Regions from separate parts of the Rhodoferax sp. BAB1 genome, predicted to be linked through region 1. Evidence: predicted binding sites of a transcription regulator. Region 1 holds the regulator's gene; the other holds the start of a gene.
What was found. The regulator NrdR, encoded in region 1, represses ribonucleotide reductase genes. The targets are predictions, from matches to a motif close to CACNANATNTNGTG.

Region 1 (7,215 bases):
CGCGCAAGGGGCTGTTGGGTGACTTCATCAACTCCAATCCGGTGCTGGTCAAGGATGCGGTCAATCTGGGCTACATCAGCCTTCCGCCCGCTCAAGGCGGCGGCACCCCTTACTCGAACTTCCTGACGCAGAAGGCGTCTCGTGCCGCCGTCCTTTTCGTGGGAGGCAATGACGGCATGCTGCATGCATTCAAGGACACGCTGGGCACGGTGGGCGGTGGGGCCGATGACGGCCGGGAGATCTTTGCCTACGTACCCCGCTCTGTATACCCCAACCTTTACAAGCTGAGTGACAAGACCTATGGCACCACCGCGATGTACCACCAGTACTACGTGGACGGACCGCTCAATGAAACCGACGCCTATGTGCCCGCTCCTGGTGAAACGTCCGCTAGCTGGCGCAACTACATGTTGGGTACTCTGGGCGCAGGTGGGCGTGCAGTCTTTGCTCTCGACATCACGAACAGCAGCAGTCTGGATGGCTCCAGCATCCGCTGGGAGATTTCCCATCTGAACTATCCCGACATGGGTTACATCACCGCCCCCGTCCAGGCGGGTGTCCTGCCCAACGGGGAGTGGGTGGCTATTTTCGGGAATGGCCGTTTCAGTGATGCGGGCAATGCCGTGCTGTTTGTGGTGAATCTGGCGACGGGGGTAGCCCAGACGCTCACATTGGATTCAACCGGTTCGAACGGCTTGGGCGGGGTCGGTGTGGTGCGCAACAGCAGTGGCCAGATCACCACGATCTATTCAGGCGATCTGAAGGGCAATCTCTGGAAGATGGATTATTCTGCGACGGAAAGCAGCCGCTTCCTGGTCTCTGGTGGGGCAGCCTTCTTCCGGGCTACGGATTCCGCGCTGAATCCCCAGCCGATCACCCAAGCGCCCGTGATCTTCGACACAAGCCGGGGCGGCCGGATGGTGCTGTTCGGAACCGGCGTCCTGGACGTGGAAGCGGAAGCCAACTCGGTAGCTTTGCAGTCGATCTACAGTGTCTGGGACAAGGAAGCCGACACGCTGCCCCGCCCCATGGACAGGTCGATTCTTTCGCTGCGGACCATGGTTTCCACAACTGGAGCCGGTGGAGCCACGTTCTATTCCATTGGTGGTACCAGTGTGAACTGGACTTCAGAGCGTGGCTGGGTGCTTGACATGGATGCCATTGCTGGCTTGCGGCTGATATATCCCCCTCAGAAGGCAACATCCAAAGTCGCATTGTTGAGCACGATTTCGCCAGCGCGTAATCTGGTGGTGTGCGAGGCGTCCGTCGGCTCGGGGGTGAACTTCTTCTTTGACGCCGACAATGGTGTCAACCCGAACACACCCATGTATGACACGAACGGCGATGGTGTGGTGAATACTTCAGATACGTCCGTGGTGGGCTACGCCACCAATGCCGACGGTATCGATGCCATTGTGCGGGGGCAGATGGGAACAGGTACCGGCGTTGGCATCCCCGGCAAGTGCCCGCCTGGAACTCGACTGATCAGTACCCAGAACACGACTGGTCAGATGATGGTCTGTGTCCCGGATGATGATCCGACCGCCACGCGGTCTATCCAGGATCGAGTCTGGCGCCGTATCATCAATCCGCCGATTCGCTGATCAAGAACATTCTTTGAGGTTGTTTCCATGCTCAAATTCATGAACGAAGAACGCGGCGGCAGGTCCCGCATCCAGTCGGGTTTCACCTTGATCGAGGTGATGATTGTGGTTGCCATCGTCGGGATCCTGTCCGCCGTGGTCTACCCGAACTACGTGGAATACGTGAAGCGGGGTTACCGTTCCGAAGCCAGGACGGCCTTGCTGGAGGCGCAACAGTTCATGGAGCGCTATTACGCGGCCAACAGTCGTTACACATCCGATGCGGCGGGCGCAACCAGTCCGGCCCTGCCAGCCAGGCTCCAGAATATCCCGGCGAGTGCGCCGCGTTACACGCTGAGCGTGGCGGCAACTTTGAATTCGTACACACTCACAGCAACCCTGTTGGGAGAGGACAAGTGCGGCAACCTGACGCTGACGAACACCGGGGTCAAAGGCCGGAGCGCAACAGGGCCCACGGTCCAGGACTGCTGGAAGTGAGGTAAGTCAGGCGCTAATCAGCGCCTGACCTCATCCACCAGCGTCTTGAATTCGTCGATGTCCTCGAAGCTGCGGTAGACGCTGGCAAAACGCACGTAGGCGATCTTGTCGAGTTTTTTAAGTTCACGCATCACCAACTCGCCGATGCGGTTGGAGGGCACCTCGCGCAGGCCGAGGTTGAGCAGTTTTTCCTCGATGCGTTCGATCGCGCTGTCGATCTGCTCGGTGCTGACCGGACGCTTGCGCAGGGCCAGCTTCATGGAGGCGATGAGCTTGCCGCGCTCGTACTCGATGCGCCGGCCGTCTTTCTTGACGATGTTCGGGAAATTGACGTCCGGCCGCTCGTAGGTGGTGAAGCGTTTTTCGCAGGCGCCACATTGACGGCGCCTGCGGATGAAATCCCCGTCCTCTGAAATCCGGGTCTCGACGACCTGGGTTTCAGAGTTTCCGCAGAACGGGCATTTCATTGATCGGGCTTACTTGTACACCGGAAAGCGGGCCGTCAGGGCATTGACCTTGGCGCGCACGGCGGCGATGTTGGCTTCGTCACGCGGATTGTCCAGCACGTCGGCGATCAGGTTGGCCGTCATGCGCGCTTCTTCGTCCTTGAAACCTCGGGTGGTCATGGCTGGGGTGCCGACGCGCACACCGCTGGTGACCATGGGCTTCTCGGGGTCGTTGGGGATGGCGTTCTTGTTGATGGTCATGTGGGCGGCGCCCAGCACGGCCTCGGCTTCCTTGCCAGTGATACCCTTGGAGCGCAGGTCGACCAGCATGACGTGGCTCTGCGTGCCGCCGCTGACGATGCGCAGCCCGCGTTTCGTCAGCGTCTCGGCCACGATCTGGGCGTTTTTCACGACCTGCTGCTGGTAGGTCTTGAAGCCCGGGTCCATGGCTTCCTTGAAGGCCACGGCCTTGGCTGCAATCACGTGCATCAGCGGGCCGCCCTGCAGGCCGGGGAAGATGGCGCTGTTGATGGCTTTCTCGTGCTGGGCCTTCATCAGGATGATGCCGCCGCGCGGGCCGCGCAGGCTTTTGTGCGTGGTGGAGGTCACCACGTCGGCGTGCGGCACCGGGTTGGGGTAGACGCCGGCGGCGATCAGGCCGGCGTAGTGCGCCATGTCCACCATGAAGATGGCGCCCACGTCTTTCGCCACCTTGGCGAAGCGCGCGAAGTCGATGTGCAGGCTGTAGGCCGACGCACCGGCGATGATCAGCTTGGGCTTGGATTCGTGGGCCTTGCGCTCCATGGCCTCGTAGTCAATCTCTTCCTTGGCGTTCAGGCCATAGGACACGACGTTGAACCATTTGCCGCTCATATTGAGCGCCATGCCGTGGGTCAGGTGACCGCCTTCGGCCAGGCTCATGCCCATGATGGTGTCGCCGGGCTTGAGGAAGGCCAGGAAAACGGCTTCGTTGGCCGAGGCGCCGCAATGCGGCTGCACGTTGGCGGCATCTGCGCCGAAGATGGCCTTGACGCGGTCGATGGCCAGTTGCTCGGCCACGTCCACATGCTCGCAGCCACCGTAGTAACGCTTGCCGGGGTAACCCTCGGCATATTTGTTGGTGAGCTGGGTGCCCTGGGCAGCCATGACGGCGGGCGAGGCGTAGTTCTCGCTGGCGATCAGCTCGATATGGTGTTCCTGGCGGGCGTTCTCGGCCTGGATGGCGGCCCAGAGTTCGGGATCGGTTTGTTCGACGAGGATGTTGCGGTTGTACATGGCAGTCGGAAAAAACAGGGGTCCCCCGGAAGGCGGGGGCTGCCCAGGCGAACGGCTGAACACAGGACGGCTGGCCTTGTGCGGCGCTGACCCGTGGCACGTTTCCCGGTGGTCTGTCCACGTCAGCAACACCCGGCCCGAAGGCTCAGGCGTACCTATCGCCAGTTGCGTGCCCGGCTAGTGTAGCGGAGAGTGCTGGCCCGCCCGGCCTGGCGGGCGCAAATTCAGGAGTTGAGCAGCACCAGGGTCTCAGCGGGGGCCGGCTTGGCCGGGGCTGTCACCGGGATGGGCTGGGCGGTCTGGGTCGGTACAGCCCGTCCCGAGGCCACTTGGACCAAGCGGGCGTGCTCGGCCAGTACCTTGGCGGCATAACCGCCATCGTCGGGCAGGTTGGCGGCGCCCACGTAGTAGCGCAAGCCACCTTCTACCGTTCCGGTGCGCCGGATGTATTCCTGCAGCACCAGAGCACCGACGCGCAGGTTGGCGACCGGGTCGAAGGCGGCCAGCTTGCCGCCGAAGGCTTCGTATTTGTCGCTATGTACCCGGGTCATCACTTGCATCAAACCCTGGGCTCCGACCGGACTCTGGGCGAAAGGGTTGAAGCTGGATTCGATGGCCATGACTGACAGCAGCAGCAACGGATCGATGTCGGTGCGGCGACCCACTTCATAGGCTTCGACGACCAGTGCCGACAACGGCTCCGGAGCGACGCGGTACTTCTTGCTCAGCCAGTAGGCTACCGCAGCTTGCTGCTTGGGCAATTGGTGGGGGTGGGCTGCCGTGGCGCGCTCCACGGCCACCGGTTCGGCTTCGATGCCTACCGTTTCGATTTGACGGCCTTGCAGCCAGCCCATCAGCTGGGCTTCGCCGGCTTGTCGCAGGTCAGGTCGGGCCACCAGGGTGATGGTGGCAAACAATACGGCCAGCCCCAGCAGCGCAAAGCTGTTGTGGATGGTGGCGAAGAAGACTTGGGAAATCTGGCTTGCGACGGATCGCAGGCTCTGGCCCATTTCTTGAAACGCTGTCATAGCACTTCCTCATCTCGCGTGGCGCCGGGTCTGGGGCTGTGACTTGTTCACAGAACCAGACCGCAGTCAGCACGTCTGGGTTGGTACGCCATCTAGACCGGCCTGGCGACGTGTTGCCTGCAGGTGATCCGATGTAGCCGGGGTCGGCAGCGGCTTGGGGTAATCCCTGATTCAGGGTGAAACGAATTGTAAGACCCGTCATATAACCAGTCAATAATATCAAATCAATTTAACATCACCAATAAGAATTATGAGTGCCGACGGAAGTGATGTTGTCATAAAAATATTTATATAAATCAATGACTTACAAAATCAATGTCAAACTCAGCCTTAGCTCTACTGTATTTTGTAACAGTGCCATCCCTGTTTGTTTCATGGCGCCTCGAATCGACGCATCCGGCCTCAATCAAAGGCACGGGTTTCATTGAGACGCTGATTTGAATCCAGCGGCAGCAAGGCTAGACTGAATCAGCCTGTCACATCAGGCATTTCTGCTGGAAGTAGCCGGCACACACCTTCAGGGTGCAGGTGCCAGCGCCAAACTGGCAATCATGGGGGCAATCTCTTGCCTCCTTCGCATTGCGGGACCCGACTCTCCCCTTTGCGATACCCAGACGGCATGGGCTTTCAGCTCGCCGTCAGGCCCGGCGGGCTGGTCATGTGCCACCCGGCCGGGCTTTCTTTTTGTTCCGGTTCTTCTCCGCGTTTACGGCGCTGCGCCAAAAATCCGCAAGATCGGTGTAAATGACGGCGACAATCAGCCTTTTATTTGCCAGCCGAGTTCGCGACGTGTCCCCTTCGACCCCATCTTCCCAACGCATCGATACCCAAGCCCTGGACGAACTGACGGGTGGCGCCTTCTCTGCGCATACGGCCGGCGAGCGTGCCGCTTGTGTCCGCGCCTGGTTGCAGACCGCGCCTGCTGTGGAGCAGATGCAACAGGTTTATCGCGAACTGAGTGTCAAGGACAAGGGGGCCGCCAAGCTCCTGCGCGAAAAGCTGGACGAGTTCAAGCGCCTGCGTGAGCAGGAAGGCATGGCAGCTGACTGGGCACAGAAGGCCCAGGCCTTGCTGGATGCAGCCAAGCTGAATGTGGCTGATGCCATGGCCTGGCAGCGCGATGCAGCCAAGGCTGGGGCCCCCTTGAGCCGGGAGCCGCTGGCCACCCTGAAGACCCGCTTGGCTGATCGCGTCAAGGCCATAGAAGATGTACAGCACCGCGCCCAGGTGCAGCGTGAGGCCGCCGTACTGCTGGCCCAGCGCATCGAGGTGCTGTCCACCAAGTCCTGGCTGGATGCGCAGACAGCCTTCGAGAGCCTGGCCGGCGATGTGAGCCGCTGGCAGGCAGAAGCCGCTGCCCTGCCGGGAGACCCGCATTGGAGCAGCATCGACCTTCGCTTTGCCCCGCAATTGGAGGCCTCGCGCGCCCAGCTGTCCTTGGTCTGGGAGGCGTTCAGCGCCGCCCTGGCCCAGGCGCGAGCGGCGGCGGCCGATCCGGCGGCGCCCTTGCCCCAGGTCCCGGTCTGGGCCGATGAGTTGCGCAGGGCGCGCGGCTTGCCGGTCGAGGCTGCGCCGTCGCCTTCCAAGCCCAGGGTGGACCCTGAAACCCGGGCCCATGCCACGACGGCCGTGCGCGAGGTGCTGGGCCGGCTGGAGGCCGAAGTGGCGCAGGGCCACGGCAAGGCCAGCACCGGAGCTGCCAATGCGCTGCGCCTGGCCCTCAAGGAACATGGCCGTCATATAGATAGTCAGCTGGATCGCCAGGCCCATGCGGCGCTGGCTGCCGCCGGTGAACTGGAAGGCTGGCAGCGCTGGCGTGCCGACCAGTTGCGCGAGGAACTGGTGGCCAAGGCCGAGGCGCTGCTCAAGCGGCCGGAAGGTCAGGCCCTGGGCGGGCGCAAGATGCAGGAATCGCTACGCGAACTGCGCGAGCTCTGGAAACAGACCGACCAGGGGGGCGTACCCAACCATGCCCTCTGGAAGCGCTTTGACGAGGCCTGCAACCAGGCTTACAAGGTGGTCGAGGCCTGGCTGGAGAAGGTCCGGGCCGAATCGGCCGAACATCGGGCCAAGCGTCTGGCCCTGATCGAGGAACTCAAGGCCTGGACGGCTGCCCATGCGACGGCTTCAGGCGCAGACCTGAAAGCGATCAACCGCGACTTGCACCAGTTTGCCGAGCGCTGGCGTGAGGCCGGGCATCTGAGTGAAAAAGCGTTTGCCGAGATGCAGCCGCAGTGGAAGGCCGCGATGCAGGCCGCCGCCGCTCCGCTGGAGGTAGCCCAGAAACTCAGCCTGCAGAGCCGACAGGCCATGATCGAGGAGGCCACAGCATTGGGGGGGGCGCCCGTCTTGCGCATCGATGCCGTCAAGGCCTTGCAGCAGCGC
Region 2 (7,215 bases), 840 kb from region 1:
TGGCGGCCATCGCCCAGGCCAATGCCCTGCTGGAAGAGGACATCCAGGAGCCGCGCCACATCCGCCTGACCCAGATGATCCGCCAGAACGCCAAGCGCCTGGACCGCATCGTCGACGATGTGCTCAATATCTCGCGCGCCGGCAAGCAGGCCACCGCCTTCGAATCGCGCGTCCTGGAGCTGGCACCCTCCGTGCAGCGCATCTGCCTGGACTGGGCCCAGCAGACGGGCAGCAGTGCCATGCTGGCCCTGCACCTGGCAACGCATCCGCTGCCGGTGCACTTTGACCCCGAGCACCTGCGCCGCGTGCTGGTCAACCTGCTGGACAATGCGCGCCGTTATGCCCGCCAGCTGCCCGATGCGATCCAGGTGCATGCCCGCGCCGATGCCAGCGGGCAGGCCCTGCTGGCGGTCTGGAGCGACGGTCCGCCCATGGAACCCTCGGTCGAACAGCATCTGTTCGAACCCTTCTTTTCCTCGGAAAGCCGCTCCAGCGGCCTGGGCCTGTATATTTGTCGGGAATTGTGCGAAGGGCATGGCGCCGCCATCGGCTACCACCGCGCCCGCCGCATCGCCCGCGACACCCTGATGGACGGCAACGAATTCTTCATCACCCTGCGCCAGGCGGCCTTGCCGTCGCCAGCGTCCAGAGCGCCCGCCACGCCATGAGCACCCACGCCCCCGCCCCCGCGCACATCCTGGTCGTGGATGACGAACCCGACCTGCGCACGCTCTACGAGCTGACCCTGCTGCGCGAGGGCTATCACGTCGACGTGGCAGAAACCGTGGCCGACGCCTGGAAACACCTGCAGGAGCACCGCTACGAGGTTCTGATCACCGACATGCGCCTGCCCGACGGGCTGGGCATCGAGCTGATCCAGCGCCTGCGCACCCAGCAGCGCGGCGAACGGGGCGTGGTCATCACGGCCTATGGCTCGGCGGAAAACGCCGTGGAATCGCTCAAGGCCGGCGCTTTCGACTACCTGACCAAGCCGGTCGACCTGAAGCAGTTCCGTACCGTCATCGCCTCGGCCGTGCAGGATGCCCTCACCCCCCGGGTCGCGCCACCGCCCCCTCCCGCCGTGGCCGCAGCACCACGCACCACCACTCCGCCCCTCGCGGGAGAGGCTGCGTTGCAGCGTCTGGTCGGCAGCTCGCCCGCCATACGCCAGGTGCGCGAACGCATCCTCAAGGTGGCGCGTAGCATGGCCCCGGTGCTGATCTGCGGGGAGTCCGGCACCGGCAAGGAACTGACGGCACTGGCCCTGCACGCGAACAGCCACCGGGCCGGCGGCCCGATGGTGGCGGTCAACTGCAGCGCCATCCCGGAAAACCTGCTGGAAACCGAATTCTTCGGCGTGCGCAAGGGCGCCTATACCGGCGCCAGCCAGGACCGTGCCGGTTATTTCCAGGCGGCGGGCGGCGGCACCCTGTTTCTCGACGAGATCGGCGACCTGCCCCTGTCCATGCAGTCCAAGCTGCTGCGCGCCATCCAGGAGCGCTGCGTGCGCCCGGTCGGCGGCACGCAGGAAGAGACCGTGGACGTGCGTATCGTCAGCGCCACGCACAAGCATCTGGCACGCGAGGTGCAGGAAGGCCGCTTCCGGCAGGACCTGTACTACCGCCTCAACGTGATCGAGATCGACATTCCTCCGCTGCGCGAACGGCGCGAAGACCTGCCCGTCCTGTGCGAGGCCCTGCTCAAGCGCATCGCCCAGGAGTCCGGCCTGCCTGTCCCGCGCCTGACAGCCGAGGCGCTGGCCCAGTTGCGCAAGCACCCGCTCAACGGGAATGTGCGTGAACTGGAAAACCTCCTGCACCGTGCCCTGGCCCTGAGCGACGGCAGCGAACTGAGTTTCGACAGCCTCGACACCACGCCGGCCATCCTGGACCCTGCAGCCCCGGACCTGGCCCCCACCGTCCCCGGTGAGTTGCCGCCTGGCCCAACCCCGGCACCACGAGCCCAGGCGGAGTTGCCCGCCGATCTGCAAGGCCATCTGGACCGCCAGGAACGAGAGATCCTGGTCAAGGCCCTGCAGGAAACCGGCTTCAACCGCACCGCCGCCGCGGCCAAGCTGGGCCTGAGCCTGCGCCAGATCCGCTACCGCATCTCGCGCCTGAACATCGACACGCCGCAGGACAACGACCCCGCCGCATGAGCCTCGCACCTGCGCCGACACGTGACGGCCTGTGGGACGGGGGCTGGTACCGTTTTGCACGCCGGCTGGACTCGCCCAATTACGGGCCGCGCCCGCCGGGCGCGGCCGTCGACCTGCTGCTGATCCACTCCATCAGCCTGCCGCCCGGCCAGTACGGCGGCGACGAGGTGCAGCGCCTGTTCACCAACACGCTGGACTGGAACGCGCACCCCTATTTCAAGAGCATCGAGGGCATGCAGGTGTCTTCGCATTTCTACGTCCGCCGCAACGGCGAACTCTGGCAGTTCGTCAGTTGCGACGAACGCGCCTGGCATGCCGGCGTCTCCAGCTACCGCGGACGCGACAACTGCAACGACGACTCGGTCGGCATCGAGCTCGAAGGCCTGGAGGGCGCGTCTTTCGAGGCCGCACAGTACGAAACCCTGGGCAGCCTGTGCGCCGCCCTGGGCCAGCGCTACCCGGTGCAGCACATCGCCGGGCACGAACACGTGGCGCCCGGACGCAAGGCCGACCCCGGCCCGGGTTTCCAGTGGGCCGAGCTGCAGCAGACCCTGGGCTGGTCATCTCGGTATTTTCCCGAAGAGACCGCCTGAGTCGCACACACGGCCTGGCACCCGCAGCGCACCACCCCACGGCACCTGCGCTGCGCTGATGCACCACGGCATGAGGCCCCGGCGGGGAAATGCCTCGCAAGGCCGCATGCATTCTTGCTTTTTGTGCGCGCATGCACGTTTCTCAACGGCTGCGCAGTGGTTCATGCCACCGCGCCCCACCATGGGACACGATGCATTTTTTTACCCTCGGCACCGGGGGAACGTATCAGCGACGCTACACTACCTGTAGTGGCTTGTATTCACCAGACACACCATATATAGTGCTTTCCGCTGGCAGCGCTTTTCTTCAACAAAGCGCATCGCGAGCCAGAATACGGACCCCAAGAACCAACAACAGATTTGCTGACGACGAGGAAATAATGCAAACAGCCTTGAACCCCGCCACCCCCGCCCTGCACACCGGTGTCCTGACCATGCAAACCCAGGAAAACACGGCCGCCAGCCCGCTCAACAACTACCAGATCATCCGCCGCAATGGCGCCGTCGTGCCCTTCGAGCCGAGCAAGATCGCCGTGGCCATGATGAAAGCCTTCCTGGCCGTGCACGGCACCCAGGGCGCGGCCTCCGCCAGCGTGCGCGAGATGGTGGACAGCCTGACCCAGAACGTGGTGCGCGCGCTGATGCGCTCGCGCCCGGGCGGCGGCACCTTCCACATCGAGGACGTGCAGGACCAGGTCGAGCTGGGCCTGATGCGCGGCGGCCACCACGAGATCGCCCGCGCCTACGTGCTCTACCGCGAGCGCCGCACCCAGGAACGCGCGCAGCAAGCCACCCAGGCCGCACCGAAAGCCCCCCTGCTGCACGTGCTCGATGGCGACCAGCGCGTCGCGCTCGACCTGGGCCGTCTGCAGCAGCTGATCGAGAACGCCTGTGCCGGACTGGGCGCCGACATCAAGCCGGACCCCATCGTCGCCGAGACCATGCGCAACCTGTACGACGGCGTGCCGATCGACGAAGTCTTCAAGGCCGCCATCCTGGCTGCCCGTACCCTGATCGAAAAAGACCCGGACTACACCTACGCCACCGCGCGCCTGCTGTTCCACACCATCGCCCGCGAGGTGCTGGGCCGCGACGTGCCGCAAGCCGGCATGGGCCAGGCGTATGCAGAGTACTTCCCCGACTTCATCAAGAAGGGCGTGGACAACGAGCTGCTCAACCCGGACATGCTGCAGTTCGACCTCAAGCGCCTGGGCGCTGCGCTCAAGGCCGACCGTGACCTGCAGTTCGACTACCTGGGCCTGCAGACCCTGTACGACCGTTATTTCCTGCACGTGCGCAAGAGCCGCATCGAACTGCCGCAGGCCTTCTTCATGCGCGTGGCCATGGGCCTGTCGCTGGGCGAGATTGACCGCGAGGCGCGCGCCATCGAGTTCTACGAGGTGCTGTCCTCCTTCGACTTCATGTCGTCCACCCCCACGCTGTTCAACGCCGGCACCCTGCGTTCGCAGCTTTCCAGCTGCTACCTGACCACCGTGCCCGACGACCTGGACGGCATCTACGAGTCCATCAAGGAAAACGCCCTGCTGTCCAAGTTCGCCGGCGGCCTGGGCAACGACTGGACCCGCGTGCGCGCCCTGGGCAGCCACATCAAGGGCACCAACGGCGAGTCGCAGGGTGTCGTGCCCTTCCTCAAGGTCGTGAACGACACGGCCGTGGCCGTGAACCAGGGCGGCAAGCGCAAGGGCGCGGTCTGCACCTACCTGGAGACCTGGCACCTGGATATCGAGGAGTTCCTGGAACTGCGCAAGAACACCGGCGACGACCGCCGCCGTACGCACGACATGAACACGGCCAACTGGATCCCCGACCTGTTCATGCGCCGTGTAATGGAAAAGGGCGAGTGGACGCTGTTCTCCCCGTCCGACGTGCCGGACCTGCACGACCTGTTCGGTACCGCCTTCGAGCAGGCCTACGTGGTCTACGAAGCCAAGGCCAAGCGCGGCGAGATCAAGCCCAGCAAGACCGTGCCGGCCACCGACCTGTGGCGCAAGATGCTCTCCATGCTGTTCGAGACCGGCCACCCCTGGATCACCTTCAAGGACGCCTGCAATGTGCGCTCGCCGCAGCAACACGCCGGCGTGGTGCACTCCTCCAACCTGTGCACCGAAATCACGCTCAACACCAGCGACACCGAAACAGCGGTCTGCAACCTGGGCTCGGTCAACCTGCGCCAGCACCTGAAAAACGGCGCCATCGACCAGGACAAGCTGAAGAAGACCATCTCCACGGCCATGCGCATGCTGGACAACGTGATCGACATCAACTACTACGCCGTCAAGAAGGCGCGCGACTCCAACCTGCGGCATCGCCCGGTGGGCCTGGGGATCATGGGCTTCCAGGACGCGCTGTACGAGCTGCGCATCCCCTACGCCAGCCAGGCCGCCGTGGAATTCGCCGACCAGTCCATGGAAGCCGTCTGCTACCACGCCTACTGGGCCTCGACCGAACTGGCCCGCGAGCGCGGCCAGTATTCCAGCTACAAGGGCTCGCTGTGGGACCAGGGCATCCTGCCGCTGGACACGCTGGACCTGCTGGCCAAGGCCCGTGGCGGTTATGTGGAAGTGGACCGTTCCGCCACGCTGGACTGGGATGCGCTGCGCCGCAAGATCGCGGCCGACGGCATGCGCAACTCCAATTGCGTGGCCATCGCCCCGACCGCGACCATCTCCAACATCATCGGCGTGGACGCCTCGATCGAGCCCTGCTTCGGCAACCTCTCGGTCAAGTCCAACCTGTCCGGCGAGTTCACCGTGATCAACAGCTACCTGGTGCGTGACCTCAAGCGCCTGGGCCTGTGGGACGACGTGATGGTCATGGACCTCAAGCATTTCGACGGCTCGCTGGCCCCCATCGACCGGGTACCGCAGGAGATCAAGTCCCTGTACGCCACGGCCTTCGAGGTCGAGACGCTCTGGCTGGTGGAAGCCGCGGCACGCCGCCAGAAGTGGATCGACCAGGCCCAGTCGCTCAACATCTACATGGCCGGCGCCTCGGGCAAGAAGCTCGACGACACCTACAAGCTGGCCTGGCTGCGCGGTCTCAAGACCACCTACTACCTGCGCACGATGTCGGCCACGCACGCCGAGAAATCCACCGTGACGGCCGGTCGTCTCAACGCCGTGTCGTCCGGCGGCGCAACGAGCGGCGGCATGAGCGCCCTCGATGCAGCAGCGGCTGCAGCGCAGGCACAGATGGCCACGGCCGCCACCGACATCAAGTTCTGCGCGATCGATGATCCGGGTTGCGAAGCCTGCCAGTGATCGCAGCCGACATGTCGCAGCGCCTTCATGCCTGCGATGTTATTGAGCAACAGAATCGGGCGGCGATGTGAATGAATACTTTCCATTTCACGTCGTCGCTCCCATAATTCGCTGATTGGAACCTCCTATGTTGTCCTGGGACGAAGAAGTCAAGCCCACATCGTCAATGTCTTATGCTGGCGCTGCATCGAGCAGCCGCCCGACTGAGCTTCCCTTGCAAACTCCCCAGCTGCGCATGGCGCAGCACCATGCGGCACCTGTCCCCGCCGCTCCGGCCGCCAGCGTGAGCCCCGCCTCCACGCATCGCATCAAGGCCGCCGACAAGCGCATCATCAACGGCCAGACCGACGTCAACCAGCTGGTGCCCTTCAAGTACAAGTGGGCCTGGGAAAAGTACCTGGCCACCTGCGCCAACCACTGGATGCCGCAGGAAGTGAACATGAACCGCGACATCGCCCTGTGGAAGGACCCCAACGGTCTGACCGAGGACGAGCGCCGCATCGTCAAGCGCAACCTCGGCTTCTTCACCACCGCCGACTCGCTGGCCGCCAACAACATCGTGCTGGGCACCTACCGCCACATCACGGCGCCCGAGTGCCGCCAGTTCCTGCTGCGCCAGGCTTTTGAAGAAGCCATCCATACCCACGCCTACCAGTACATCGTGGAGTCGCTGGGCCTGGACGAGTCCGAGATCTTCAGCGCCTACCTCGAAGTGCAGTCCATCCGCGACAAGGACGAGTTCCTGCTCCCGTTCATCAACGCGATCATGGACCCCAACTTCCACACCGGCACGCTGGAAACCGACCAGACCCTGCTCAAAAGCCTGATCGTCTTCGCCTGCCTGATGGAAGGCCTGTTCTTCTACGTCGGCTTCACCCAGATCCTGGCCCTGGGCCGGCAGAACAAGATGACGGGCGCGGCCGAGCAGTACCAGTACATCCTGCGCGACGAGTCCATGCACTGCAACTTCGGCATCGACCTGATCAACACGATCAAGCTGGAGAATCCGCAGCTGTGGACCGCCGAATTCAAGGCCGAGATCAAGGCCCTGTTCGAGAAGGCCGTCGAGCTGGAATACCGCTACGCCGAGGACACCATGCCGCGCGGCGTGCTGGGCATGAATGCCTCCATGTTCAAGGGCTACCTGCGCTACATCGCCAACCGGCGCGCCACACAGATCGGC

Region 2: HTY51_RS13860 (ribonucleoside-diphosphate reductase subunit alpha) is a predicted target of NrdR. The motif match lies at 3,022-3,035, and genes of this name have one in related genera.

What each region holds. Positions count from the first base shown of each region.
Region 1 is NZ_CP054424.1:2,039,797-2,047,011, reverse strand. Features, by position in the region: gene HTY51_RS09815 (pilus assembly protein) at 1-1,604, shown strand, start outside; gene HTY51_RS09810 (type IV pilin protein) at 1,632-2,081, shown strand; gene nrdR (transcriptional regulator NrdR) at 2,099-2,548, opposite strand; gene glyA (serine hydroxymethyltransferase) at 2,558-3,802, opposite strand; ZMP/ZTP riboswitch at 3,837-3,981, opposite strand; gene HTY51_RS09795 (lytic transglycosylase domain-containing protein) at 4,027-4,830, opposite strand; gene HTY51_RS09790 (DUF349 domain-containing protein) at 5,575-7,215, shown strand, end outside.
Region 2 is NZ_CP054424.1:2,876,966-2,884,180, forward strand. Features, by position in the region: gene HTY51_RS13845 (nitrogen regulation protein NR(II)) at 1-668, shown strand, start outside; gene HTY51_RS13850 (sigma-54 dependent transcriptional regulator) at 665-2,158, shown strand; gene ampD (1,6-anhydro-N-acetylmuramyl-L-alanine amidase AmpD) at 2,155-2,751, shown strand; gene HTY51_RS13860 (ribonucleoside-diphosphate reductase subunit alpha) at 3,132-6,032, shown strand; gene HTY51_RS13865 (ribonucleotide-diphosphate reductase subunit beta) at 6,160-7,215, shown strand, end outside.